Regions from separate parts of the Streptomyces sp. NPDC091279 genome, predicted to be linked through region 3. Evidence: riboswitches for the same ligand, from Rfam matches in the RefSeq annotation. Region 3 holds a riboswitch; each other region holds the start of a gene.
The links. A riboswitch is a leader RNA that binds a small molecule or an ion and turns the genes downstream of it on or off. The one in region 3 is predicted to bind S-adenosylmethionine.
Positions count from the first base shown of each region.

Region 1: linked by a shared signal. The riboswitch ahead of ACIQOU_RS01270 (PotD/PotF family extracellular solute-binding protein) and the one ahead of ACIQOU_RS24945 (aminotransferase class V-fold PLP-dependent enzyme) in region 3 are both predicted to bind S-adenosylmethionine.
Region 2: linked by a shared signal. The riboswitch ahead of thrC (threonine synthase) and the one ahead of ACIQOU_RS24945 (aminotransferase class V-fold PLP-dependent enzyme) in region 3 are both predicted to bind S-adenosylmethionine.

Region 1 covers NZ_JBIVVA010000001.1:315,851-320,054, forward strand. Annotated here, with positions in the region: gene ACIQOU_RS01260 (sugar kinase) at 1-897, shown strand, start outside; gene ACIQOU_RS01265 (lactonase family protein) at 992-2,065, shown strand; SAM riboswitch class IV at 2,212-2,333, shown strand; gene ACIQOU_RS01270 (PotD/PotF family extracellular solute-binding protein) at 2,511-3,638, shown strand; gene ACIQOU_RS01275 (ABC transporter ATP-binding protein) at 3,653-4,204, shown strand, end outside.
Region 2 covers NZ_JBIVVA010000012.1:309,321-313,524, forward strand. Annotated here, with positions in the region: gene ACIQOU_RS29420 (glucosyl-3-phosphoglycerate synthase) at 1-879, opposite strand, end outside; SAM riboswitch class I at 1,040-1,196, shown strand; gene thrC (threonine synthase) at 1,214-2,509, shown strand; gene ACIQOU_RS29430 (MoaD/ThiS family protein) at 2,639-2,914, shown strand; gene ACIQOU_RS29435 (cold-shock protein) at 3,331-3,534, shown strand; gene groL (chaperonin GroEL) at 3,951-4,204, shown strand, end outside.
Region 3 covers NZ_JBIVVA010000010.1:69,000-73,203, forward strand. Annotated here, with positions in the region: gene ACIQOU_RS24945 (aminotransferase class V-fold PLP-dependent enzyme) at 46-1,410, opposite strand; SAM riboswitch class IV at 1,574-1,690, opposite strand; gene trpD (anthranilate phosphoribosyltransferase) at 1,765-2,829, opposite strand; gene ACIQOU_RS24955 (cytochrome bc complex cytochrome b subunit) at 2,970-4,204, opposite strand, start outside.

The DNA of each region.
Region 1 (4,204 bases), on a different contig from region 3:
GCCGCCGGACCAGGACCGCTCACCCTGGGCACCAGCCTGCGCCTCGGCATCGCCGGAGCCGAGTCCAATGTCGCCGTCGGTGTCAGCCGCCTCGGCGGCCGGGCCACCTGGATCGGCCGCGTCAGCGACGACGAACTCGGTGAACTGGTGCTGCGCGAGCTGCGCGCCGAGGGTGTCACCGCGCTGGCGGTCCGCGACCCGGCCCCGACCTCGCTGCTCCTCAAGGCGCGGCGCACCAGCACCCAGCACCGCATGCGCTACTACCGGACGGCCACGGCAGGCATCCGCCTCGCCCCCGAGGACATCCCGGAGGCCGTGGTGGCCGGGGCGAGGGTCCTGCACATCACCGGCATCACCCCGGCCCTCGGGACCGAGCCGGCGCGCGCGGTCCGGCGGGCGGTGGACATCGCCCGCGGCGCCGGGGTCCTGGTCTCCCTCGACATCAACTTCCGTTCCCTGCTGTGGAACGAGGCCGAGGCCCGCGAGGAGATCCTGCCCCTGCTGCGCGACAGCGACCTCGTCTTCGCGGGCCCGCACGAGGCGCGGCTCGCGGTGCCCGACCGCCACGAACCCGAGGAACTGGCCCAGGGCATCTGCGCGTTGGGCCCCGCCGGAGCCGTGATCAAGCTGGGCGAGGACGGTGCGTTCGCCCTGCTCGACGGCCGCCCGTACCGCCAGCCGGCGCTGCCCGCCCGGGTCCACGACTCGGTGGGCGCGGGGGACGCGTTCGTCGCGGGGTACCTCGCCGAACTCCTGACCGGCGCACCGGCTGCGGTCCGCCTCGACACGGCCGCCCGCCTCGGCGCCTTCGCGGTCGGCACCGAGGGCGACTGGGAGGGCCTGCCCCGACGGGCCGAACTCGCCCTCCTCGACCACCACGACGACGTACTCCGCTGACGCCACCCGGGCACCGGACCCGTCCGCGCCGTCCGTCCCCCGCCGTACGAGGAACTGAACTCACATGTCACACGCCACAGTTGATGGACCGTCAATGAGCAATCCAGCAGCGCCAGTCGGTGTCTCCGTCCTGACCGGGTCCTACACGCCCGACACCGGGGGCGAGGGGATCGGACTCACCGCCCTCCGTCTCACGCCCGAGGGCGGGCTGACCGCCCTGGACGCGGTCGCCGCCCGGGGGGCGTCGTTCCTCGCCGCGCACCCGACACTGCCGGTCGTCTACACGACGCACGAGTCGACGCCGGGCGCGGTCGGCGCGTTCGCGCTGCGGGACGGCGGGGCGCCCCTCCCGCTGGGGGCGCCCCTGACCAGCGGCGGCGCGAACCCCTGCCACCTCACGGTGCACCCGGGCGGCGCCTTCCTCCTCACCGCCAACTACGGCACCGACACCCTCCCCGGCACCGTGGCCGTCCACCGCCTCGACGCGGACGGCAGGCTCGCGGACCTCACGGACGTCGTCGAGCACGAGGGGTCGGGCCCGGTCACCGGCCGCCAGGACGGCAGCCACGCCCACCAGATCCTTCCCGACCCGGCGGGCCGCTATCTCCTCGCCACCGACCTCGGCGCGGACGCGGTGTTCACCTACGAACTCGACGCCGACACCGGGAAGTTGACGCAGGTCGCCGTGAGCCGGATGCGGGCCGGCTCGGGACCGAGGCACCTCGCGTTCGCGCCGTCCGGGTCCCTGGTGTTCAGCGCCGACGAGTTGTCGTCGACGGTCACCTGTCACCGTTACGACCCGGCGACCGGCACCCTGCACGCGCTGTCCCGGGTGCCCGCCACCGCCGTCGCGGACGTCCCCAACCAGCCCGGCGGCATCGTCGCCTCGCCCTGCGGCCGGTTCGTGTGGGTCACCAACCGGGGCGCGGACACGGTGGCCGCGTTCCGCCTCACGGGCACCACGCTCGCACCGCTCGGCGAGACCCCCGGCGGCGGCAGCTGGCCCCGCGGCCTGACCCTGGCCCCCGGCCGTCTCCTGGTGGCCAACCAGCACAGCGGCACGGTCGCCGCCCTGCGCATCCAGGACGACGGCACACTGGCCGAGGCCGAGACGGCGGCCATCGCACCGGTGGCCTCCGTGGTCTGCGCGCTGGTGCTCGGCGGCTGACCGACGCACCCTCCGAAGCACCCGGCTCACGAACCCCAGGTCACTGACCTGGGGTTCCTGCATGTGTGAGGGCCTCGCGGGCGGGGGGCCGTCCACGGAACGGGCATCATCTTCAGATTGGCTGAATTTGGTGTTACTTTTACCCGCGTCACGAGTCCCAGCGACAAGCCCCGGCTTGCTGGGCGGCAACCCTCCTTCTGCGGTGGGGTGCCCCGGGTGATGACACGGCTCCCTGCGCACTCCGGTGTGCCGGGGGCAAGCGCGGACCTGTCGCTCAGGTCCAGGACCTGGGACGGGAGCATGGCATGACAGTCAGCACACCACGTCACGCCCCGTCCCGTCGGCCCTCCGCCGCGCGGCTCCCGCCGGTCGAGCGGACGCTGATCACTCACTCACGGGTCGGCCCGCAGCGCGCCGCCACCCCGCACGGAGGAGCCCTCCACCAATGAGATCCGTCCTGTCCCGCCGCCCTCGCGGCCGCCGTTTCCTGCCGGTCGTCGTGGCGGCCGGCACCGCCACCGTCCTGTCCGTCGTCACCGGATGCAGCGTCGACACCGGCGGTGGCTCCGGCTCCTCCTCCCAGGGCAAGGGCGAGGAGATCACCGTCACCGCGTTCGCCGGAGAATGGGGCGCGCTGTTCAAGAAGTCCTTCGTCGACCCGTTCGAGAAGGACACCGGCATCAAGGTGAACCTCGTCTACGGCGCCGACGCCGGCTGGCTCACCAAACTCCGGGCGGCCGGCGGCAAGGACGCGCCGTTCGACGTCGTCGCCCTCACCCCCGGCTCGCTGCACCAGGCGGTCGGCGGCGATCTCCTCCAGCCGCTCTCGACGGCCGATCTCAGCCACTGGAAGCAGCTCGACCCGGTCCTGACCCGGCAGTCCACCCTCGGCGGTTCCTCCTACGGCGTCCCGCTGACCACCGGCTCCAACGGTCTCGTCTACCGCACCGACAAGATCAAGCAGGCGCCCGAGGACTGGAACGACATCTTCGACAAGAAGTACTGCGGCCATGTCGCGCTGCCCCCACTGACCTACAACGCGGGCCTGGAGTTCTTCTCCGCGCTGGTCTCCGAGGGCGGCGGCAAGCTGTCCGACCCGGCCGCCGTGGACAAGGCCTTCGACAAGCTCGCCCAGCTGAAGGGCTGCGTGTCGGCCTACCCGGCGGACGCCGGCAGCGTCTCCACCGTCCTCCAGAACGGCGACGCCTGGATCGTGCCGTTCTGGGACGGCCGCGCCTTCGCCATGGAGAAGGAAGGACAGCCGATCGGCTTCACCTACCCCGCCTCCGGCGCCGTCGGCGCGCTCACCTCGTACTACGTGCCCAAGGGGACCGCGCACAGCAAGGCCGCCTACACCTTCCTCGACTACCTCAGCTCGGCCCAGCACCAGAAGCCGTTCGCCGAGGGCACCTTCTACGGCGGCGGCAACGACTCCATCGACTACAGCCCCGCCTTCAAGAAGAAGGTGAAGTACGGCGAGGCCGTCTACCAGAAGTTCACGTGGGTCGACTACACGACGGCGACTCCCCGGCTGAACCAGTGGCAGCAGCGCTGGAACCAGATATTCAAGTGAGCGGCGATCCTCAAGTGACCGACGAGACACGCGTCGACGACGCGCCCACCGACGACATTCACATCGACATCGAGGGCCTCGCCGCCGGGTACGACGGGCAACGGGTCCTCGACGTCGACCGGTTGACCATCCGGCGTGGCGAGTTCCTGTCCGTCCTCGGCCCCAGCGGCTGCGGCAAGACGACGCTGCTCGGCTGCCTCGCCGGGTTCGTGCGGCCCACCGAGGGCCGCATCGTCCTGGACGGCACCGACCTCACCGACGTCCCCACCCACCGGCGCGGCCTCGGCCTGGTCTTCCAGAACTACGCGCTGTTCCCGCACATGACCGTCGCCGACAACGTCGCCTACGGCCTCAAGGTGCGGCGCGTCGACAAGGCCGAACGGGCGGCGCGGGTCGAGGAGTCGCTGCGCCTGGTCGGCCTGGAGCAGTACGCGGGCCGCCGCCCCAAGCAGCTCTCCGGCGGCCAGCAGCAGCGCGTCGCCGTGGCCCGCGCGCTGGCCACCCGCCCGGCCGTGCTGCTGCTGGACGAGCCGCTGTCCAACCTCGACGCCAAGCTCCGCCGCGAG
Region 2 (4,204 bases), on a different contig from region 3:
CGAGAACGTGCGCGGCTCAAAACCGTCCTCGCCGCGCTCGAACTGGGTCAGCGCGGGCCGGATCAGATGCCCGCGGGCCAGTCGCAGCTGGGCGGTGCGGTAGATCGCGGCGGCCATCCGGCCCAGCGCCTGCCCGTCCTGGTGCCGGTGCCTGCGCACCCCGACGTCGACCTGGGCCAGCGCGTCCAGGCCCACCAGATGCAGCGAGTCGACGAGCATGCCCAGCTCGATGCCGTACCCGACCGGGAACGGCAGCTGTTCGAGCAGCGAGCGCCGGGCCGCGTACTCACCGCCCAGCGGCTGCACGAAACCGGCCAGCTGCGGCCAGTGCATGTTCAGCAGCGGGCGCGCCATCAGCTCGGTGACCCGGCCGCCCTGCCCGGCGGCGCCGCGCAGCGGACGGTCGTACATCGCCTTGACCAGGTCGATGCCGGGGTCGGTGAGGAGCGGGCCGACGATGCCGAGGACGAAGTCGGAGGAGAACTCCCGCAGGTCCGCGTCGACGAAGCACACGATGTCCCCGCTGGTCACCAGCAGGGAGCGCCACAGCACCTCGCCCTTGCCGGGGACGGCCGGGATGCGCGGCAGGATGTCGTCGCGGTGCACGACCCGGGCGCCCGCCGCGGCGGCCACCGCGGAGGTGCGGTCGGTCGATCCGGAGTCGACGACGACGATCTCGTCGACCAGCGGGACCTGTTGCATCAGGTCGTGCCGGATCACGGCGACGATGTCGCCGACGGTCTCCTCTTCGTTGAGCGCCGGCAGCACCACGCTGACCGTCTGCCCCGAGGCGCGTTTGGCGGCCAGGACCCGGTGCAGCGGGCGATCGGTCACGGACCAGGAGTGGGTGCTCAGCCAGCGCTCGACTTGGTTCATCACAGTGCGCGGCTCCTTAACGTTCTCCGGGCGAGCGGACCGGTGTGATCCATCTCGCGGTTCGGACGACTATCTCAACTGTCCTGGCCTTCGGTTACAGTCTTGAACAACGCTGGTGACCATCGCATGTCGGGGTCCATCGGCGGCCACAACAACTACATACCGCTCATCCAGAGGGGCAGAGGGATACGGCCCGATGAAGCCCCGGCAACCCTCCAGCCGGTCTCGTTCAGATCAGTGTTGATCGTGACGCGAGGCTCCCGGCTCGGGAAGGTGCCAAATCCGTCTCACGGCGAGATGCGTCGTGAGGAAGATGAGGAGAAAGGGCCTCGCCTCCATGGCTGTGCAGACTGCCGAAAACACCACGAACCCCTCCAGCGCCCCCGTCGACCTGGGTCCGGCCACCGCGCTGAGCTGCCGGGAGTGCGGCCACCGCGTGCCGCTCGGCCCGGTCTTCGCCTGCGAGGAGTGTTTCGGCCCGCTGGAGATCGCCTACGACTTCTCGGCCTACGACACCGAGGAGCTGCGCAAGCGGATCGAAGCGGGCCCCGCGAACATCTGGCGGTACGCGCCGCTGCTGCCCGTCCCCGCCGACGTGGCCGACAAGCCCAACATCAACCCGGGCTGGACCAAGCTCGTCAAGGCCGACAACCTCGCCCGCGCGCTGGGTGTCGACGCCGGGAAGCTCTTCGTCAAGGACGACTCCGGCAACCCGACGCACTCCTTCAAGGACCGCGTCGTCGCCCAGGCCATCGAAGCGGCCCGCGCCTTCCACTTCACCACCCTCTCCTGCTCCTCCACCGGCAACCTCGCCGGCGCGGTCGGTGCCGCCGCCGCGCGGGCCGGTTTCCGCTCCTGCGTGTTCATCCCGCACGACCTGGAACAGGGCAAGGTCGTCATGGCCGCGGTCTACGGCGGCGAGCTGGTCGGCATCGAGGGCAACTACGACGACGTGAACCGCTTCTGCTCCGAGCTGATCGGCGACCCGGCCGGCGAGGGCTGGGGCTTCGTCAACGTCAACTTGCGGCCCTACTACGCCGAGGGCTCCAAGACCCTCGCGTACGAGATCTGCGAGCAGCTCGGCTGGACCCTGCCGGACCAGCTCGTCGTGCCGATCGCGTCGGGCTCCCAGCTCACGAAGATCGACAAGGGGCTCCAGGAGCTGATCAAGCTCGGGCTCGTCGCGGACAAGCCGTACAAGATCTTCGGCGCCCAGGCCGAGGGCTGCTCGCCGGTGTCCGTCGCCTACAAGGCGGGGCACGACGTGGTGCGGCCGCAGAAGCCGAACACCATCGCCAAGTCGCTGGCCATCGGCAACCCGGCCGACGGGCCGTACGTGCTCGACATCGCGCGGCGGACGGGGGGTGCGGTGGAGGACGTCACGGATGAGCAGGTCGTCGACGCGATCAAGCTGCTCGCCCGTACGGAGGGGATTTTCGCCGAGACGGCGGGTGGGGTGACGGTGGGGGTCACCAAGAAGCTGCTGGAGAGCGGGCTGCTCGATCCGACGTTGACCACGGTGGTGCTCAATACCGGTGATGGGCTCAAGACGCTGGACGCGGTGGCGGGGACGGGGCTGAGTGCGACGATTCGGCCCAGCCTGGAATCGTTCCGTGAAGCTGGGCTTGCCTAGTTTCGTCGTTGTCGTCTGCGGGCCGGTGGGGCTTCTCGCGCCCGCGCGGCGGCAGCCGCATATCGAACACAGCCCCGCGCCCCTGAAAGCCACAAGCCAAAAAGCCTGCTTCCGACCGGAGGTTCTCCTGTGAGCGTTAGTGTCCGTATCCCCACTATTCTGCGTACCTATACCGGGGGCCAGGCTGAGGTGACGGCCGAGGGGAGCACCCTCGGTGAGGTCATTGCTGATCTGGAGAAGAACCATTCCGGGATTTCTGGGCGGGTTCTGGATGACAAGGGTGCGTTGCGGCGGTTCGTCAACGTGTATGTGAACGACGACGACGTCCGGTTCGAGCAGGGGCTTGAGACCGCGACGCCGGACGGCGCGGGCGTCTCGATCATCCCGGCGGTCGCCGGCGGCTGACCGGGCCACCGAGAGTTCACCGAATTGCCCTCCCCGGGAGAGAACCGGAGGGGGCAATTCTGCATGGTTGAGCACGGTAGGATTGGGGAACCCGCACCATTCCGCACACCGCGCCCCGACGGGTTCCGGCTCGCCGCGCGACAAGATGTAGCCAAAGTGTGCGGGACTTTTGCGCGCCTTGTGCCTTTTGCCGGGCCCGACTTGCCCTGAATTGAGTTGAATTCTCGCAACATTCCGGACCCCGGCCGTCCAGAATTCTCGTCCGATTGACCTGTTGCAGAGGGCAGTTGGGCAGATACATTCGGCCGCGGTCGACGCGTTCCGGCGCACGCCCCCAGTGCCAACGGTGGGTGGAGGTCTGACCCGGGTCCGCGAAGTGCGGGTCTGTGCAAGGGCCAGTAATAGGGGAGTTGGGCATGGCTCAGGGCACCGTCAAGTGGTTCAACGCGGAGAAGGGGTACGGCTTCATCGCGGTCGACGGTGGTGCGGATGTTTTCGTCCACTACAGCGCGATCCAGATGGACGGGTACCGCACCCTGGAAGAAGGCCAGCGGGTGGAGTTCGAGATCTCGCAGGGCCAGAAGGGCCCGCAGGCCGACATGGTTCGCGTCGCCGCCTGATCGCGCGACCAGCCGAATCAACCGCAGGCGACGTCTTCTGCCGAAGGGCCCGCACCTCCAGGGGTGCGGGCCCTTCGGTCTGCGTTTTCCCAGGCACGTTCCCGGCCGCGTTCCCAGGCACGTTCCCGGCCGTGTCGCCACGTGCGCCCCTCGCGCGCCCCTCCCGCACGGCCCGTGCGCCGACCGTTCGCCCTCCGCGCAGTCACCGGCCGATCCTCGGTAGGCGCTTGCACTCGCATGGGTCGAGTGCTAATCATTGGCGTTAGCACTCTGAAGGTGAGAGTGACAACGAAGGACCGGGTCGGTGAGGCCCGCAGGCCGGGTGGGGCAAGGAACCACACGGTGTGCGTGCCGTCCGTCGCGGGCGCGGGCGCGGTCCGAAGGAATCACCCCCAGTCCTGGAGGGACCACTTCACATGGCCAAGATCATCGCGTTCGACGAGGAGGCACGGCGCGGCCTCGAGCGCGGCATGAACCAGCTCGCGGACGCCGTCAAGGTGACGCTCGGCCCCAAGGGCCGCAACGTCGTCCTCGAGAAGAAGTGGGGCGCCCCCACGATCACCAACGATGGTGTCTCCATCGCCAAGGAGATCGAACTCGAAGACCCGTACGAGAAGATCGGCGCCGAGCTGGTCAAGGAAGTCGCCAAGAAGACGGACGACGTCGCCGG
Region 3 (4,204 bases):
CGCCAGGTTGGGTGGGTTGGCCTGGGGTGTGGTGCGTCGTCGGGGTCAGTTCACTGCTGGGACGCAGCGGCCGTTTTCTGTGTGGTAGGTCCAGCGGGCGCCGTTGGTGACCAGTTCGCGGACTGCGGCCACGAAGCGCTCGATGTGCTCGTCCGGGGTGCCCGCGCCGAAGCTGACGCGGATGGCGTTGAGGGACTTCTCGCCGGGAGACGCCTCGGGGGCGCCGCACTCGCCCTGGGACTCGGGGGCCGTGCCCAGCAGGGTGCGGACCAGCGGGTGGGCGCAGAACAGGCCGTCGCGGACGCCGATGCCGTACTCGGCGGAGAGCGCGGCGGCGAAGTGCGAGCTGTTCCAGCCGTCGACGACGAAGGAGAGCACGCCGACCCGGGGCGCGTCGTCGCCGAAGAGGGACAGCACCCGCACCTCGGGCACCTCGGCGAGCCCGGCCCTGACGAGGTCGACGAGGTGGCGTTCGCGGGCGACCAGGGTGTCGAAGCCGGCCTCGGTGAGCGCCTTGCAGGCGGAGGCGATGGAGTAGGCGCCGATGACGTTCGGGGAACCGGCCTCGTGGCGGGCGGCGCTGTCGTGCCACTCCACGTCCACTCCCCCGTCCTCGCGCCGGGAGACCTTGCGGCTGGCGCCGCCACCGGCGAGGTAGGGGTCGGCGGCCTGGAGCCAGTCGGCGCGCCCGGCCAGGACGCCGGAGCCGAACGGGGCGTAGAGCTTGTGGCCGGAGAACGCGACCCAGTCGACGTCGAGGTCCCGCACGGAGACCGGGTGGTGCGGGGCGAGCTGGGCGGCGTCGAGGACGATGCGGGCGCCGTGGGCATGGGCGGCGGCGGCCAGTTCACGCACCGGCCACAGCTCGCCGGTGACGTTGGAGGCGCCGGTGACGCAGACCAGGGCGGGGCCGTAGGGGTCGCGGGCGGCGAGGGCGCGCTCCAGGGTCTCGACGGCCTGGTGCGGGGTGCGCGGGGCGTCGAGGTAGCTGACCCGGGCGTCCTTCCAGGGCAGCAGCGAGGCGTGGTGCTCGGTCTCGAAGACGAAGACCTGGCAGTCGGCGGGCAGGGCCTGGGCCAGCAGATTGAGGGAGTCGGTGGTGGAGCGGGTGAAGATCAGCTGGTCGTCGGCGCGGCAGTCGAGGAACTCCGCGACCGTCTCGCGGGCCTTCTCGAAGAGGTCGGTGGAGAGCTGCGAGAGGTAGCCGGCACCCCGGTGGACGCTGCCGTAGTAGGGGGCGTAGGCGGCCACGTCGTCCCAGACCCGCTGGAGGGCCGGGGCGCTGGCCGCGTAGTCGAGGGCCGCGTAGCCGACCTCGCCGCCGGTGACGAGCGGGACGGTGACATCTCGGCCCAGAACCGGCAGCGGGGTACAAATGGCCTGGTCGACGGCGGCGGTGGAGACAGACATGGCGAACTCCTGTGAGAAGCAGGGGGAACCACCGTGTGAGCGGCTTCGGCTCGAACACGGGGCGGAAAGAAAAAGGGGTGTGCGGAGGCGGGGCTCGACGCCCTAGCGCATTCGCTTGCTCACAGGATGCTCCTCGACGACCAGGACCCCTGGTGGTACGAGGGGTCCGCGCTTGCCGTGGACCTCGCTGCCCACGGCCTGGTCTTCACCCGGGGCACCCCGCCACGGACGGAGGGTTGCCGGACAGTCGGCCGGGGCCTCATGACTGTCACTCATGACCTGCGGAAAAACGTACGTGAAGTGATCGGGGTCCCGCAACCCGTGTCCGGATCGCGGGACCGCGACGGTGCTCCGTCAGGCGTTGCTGGCCGCGACCCAGCGTTCCAGGGCCCGCCCGGCGGCGCCGGAGTCGATCGAGTGGGCCGCCTTGGCCATCCCGGCCCGCAGCCGTTCCGCCAGCGGCCCGTCCTCCGCCTCCAGGGCGACCAGGGCCGCCGCCGAGTTCAGTACGACGGCGTCCCGCACCGGGCCCGTCGCGCCGTCCAGGAGCCTGCGGGCGACGTCCGCGTTGTACGCCGGGTCGCCGCCGCGCAGCGCCTCCACGGGGACCAGGTCGAGGCCGACGTCCCTCGGGTCGAAGCGTTCCTCGGCGACCTTGCCGTCACGGACCTGCCAGACGCGGGAGGTGGCCGTCGTCGTCAGCTCGTCGAGCCCGTCGTCGCCGCGGAAGACCAGGGCGGAGTTGCCGCGCTCGGCGAGGACACCGGCGACGATCGGGGCCATCCGCGGGTCGGCGACCCCGACGGCCTGGGCCCGCACCCGGGCCGGGTTGGTCAGCGGACCCAGCGTGTTGAAGACCGTGCGGATGCCCAACTGGCCGCGGGCGGCGCCCACATGACGCAGCGCCGGGTGGAACTTCACCGCGAAGCAGAACGTGATCCCGGCCTCCTCGGCGACCTGCGGGACCCGTTCCAGGGACAGGTCGAGGTTGACGCCGAGCTTCCCCAGCACGTCGGACGCCCCGGACGCGGAGGACGCGGCCCGGCTGCCGTGCTTGACGACGCGGGCGCCCGTGCCGGCCACGACGATCGCCGACATCGTCGAGATGTTCACCGTCTTCGCGCCGTCGCCGCCGGTGCCGACGATGTCGACGGTGGGGCCCGGTACCTCGATCACATGGGCGTACTCGTACATCGTGCGGACCAGGCCGTTGATCTCCGCGACGGTCTCGCCCTTGGCGCGCAGCGCCACCGCGAACCCGGCGATCTGCGCGTCGGTGGCCTCGCCGCGCATGATCAGGTCCATCGCCCAGGCGGTGTCGTCGGCGCTCAGGTCGTGGCCGGCCAGCAGGCCGTTCAGCAGGGCAGGCCAGGAACGGCCCGCCGCGGTGTCGCCTCCAGCGGGGGTCACAGCGCTCATCAGCCGCTCCTGGTCGTATCTCGAAGAGTCGTCGGGAAGGGTCGGTACGAGAGCCACCCTATCCAGCGCCGGGTACGGCGAAGGGCCCCCGTCCGCTGAGCGGACGGGGGCCCTTCGGTCGTCGTGTGGCGACGTGGTGATCAGTGGTGGCCGTGGCCGCTGGTGATCTCCTTGTACTCCTCGACCGTCGGCTTCGGAATCTGCGACTCCGCGCCGTAGTACGACTCGCTGAGCTTGGCGCGCAGCTTCTCGGTGCCCTTCACCTTGCGCTCGACGCCGTTCTCGTCGACCGTGCCGCCGATCTCCACCGGGCGGTACTGCTCGTGCGCGGTGAGGGTGTGCAGCGCGTCCTGGCTGAGCGGCTCGTGCACCTCGATGAACTCACCGTGCGGCAGCCGCTTGATGGTGCCGGTCTCGCGACCGTGCAGCACCTTCTCCCGGTCCCGGCGCTGAAGGCCCAGGCAGATCCGCTTGGTGGCGATGAAGACGAGGACCGGCACCACGAAGAAGCCGACGCGCACGAACCAGGTGATCGCGTTGATCGACAGGTGGAAGTGCGTGGCCCAGAGGTCGTTGCCACCACCGACGAGCAGCACGAAGTACCAGGAGATCCAGGCGGCGCCGAACGCGGTGCGCGTCGGGGCGTTGCGCGGACGGTCCAGGATGTGGTGCTCGCGCTTGTCGCCGGTGACCCAGGACTCGATGAACGGGTAGACCGCGATCGCGACCAGGACCAGCGGGAAGATGATCAGCGGGACGAACACACCCATGACGAGGGTGTGGCCCCAGAAGTTGATCTCCCAGCCCGGCATGAAGCGGATCAGGCCCTCGGAGAAGCCCATGTACCAGTCGGGCTGGGCGCCGGTGGACACCTGGTCGGGACGGTACGGGCCCAGGGCCCAGATCGGGTTGATCGAGGCGATCGCCGAGACGACCGCGATGACGCCGAAGACCAGGAAGAAGAAGCCGCCCGCCTTCGCCATGTACACGGGCAGCAGGGGCATGCCGACGACGTTGTTGTTCGTCTTGCCGGGGCCCGCGAACTGGGTGTGCTTGTGGTAGAAGACCAGGATCAGGTGGGCCACCATCAGGCCCAGCATGATGCCCGGCAGCAGCAGGATGTGGATCGAGTAGAAGCGGGCCACGAAGTCGCCGCCCGGAAACTCGCCGCCGAAGAGGAAGAACGACATGTACGTGCCGACGATCGGCACGGACAGGATCGCGCCCTCCATGAAGCGGACACCGGTGCCGGAGAGCAGGTCGTCGGGGAGCGAGTAACCGGTGAAGCCGGTGAACATGCCCAGGACGAACAGCAGGAAGCCGAAGAGCCAGTTGACCTCACGCGGCTTGCGGAACGCACCCGTGAAGAAGACCC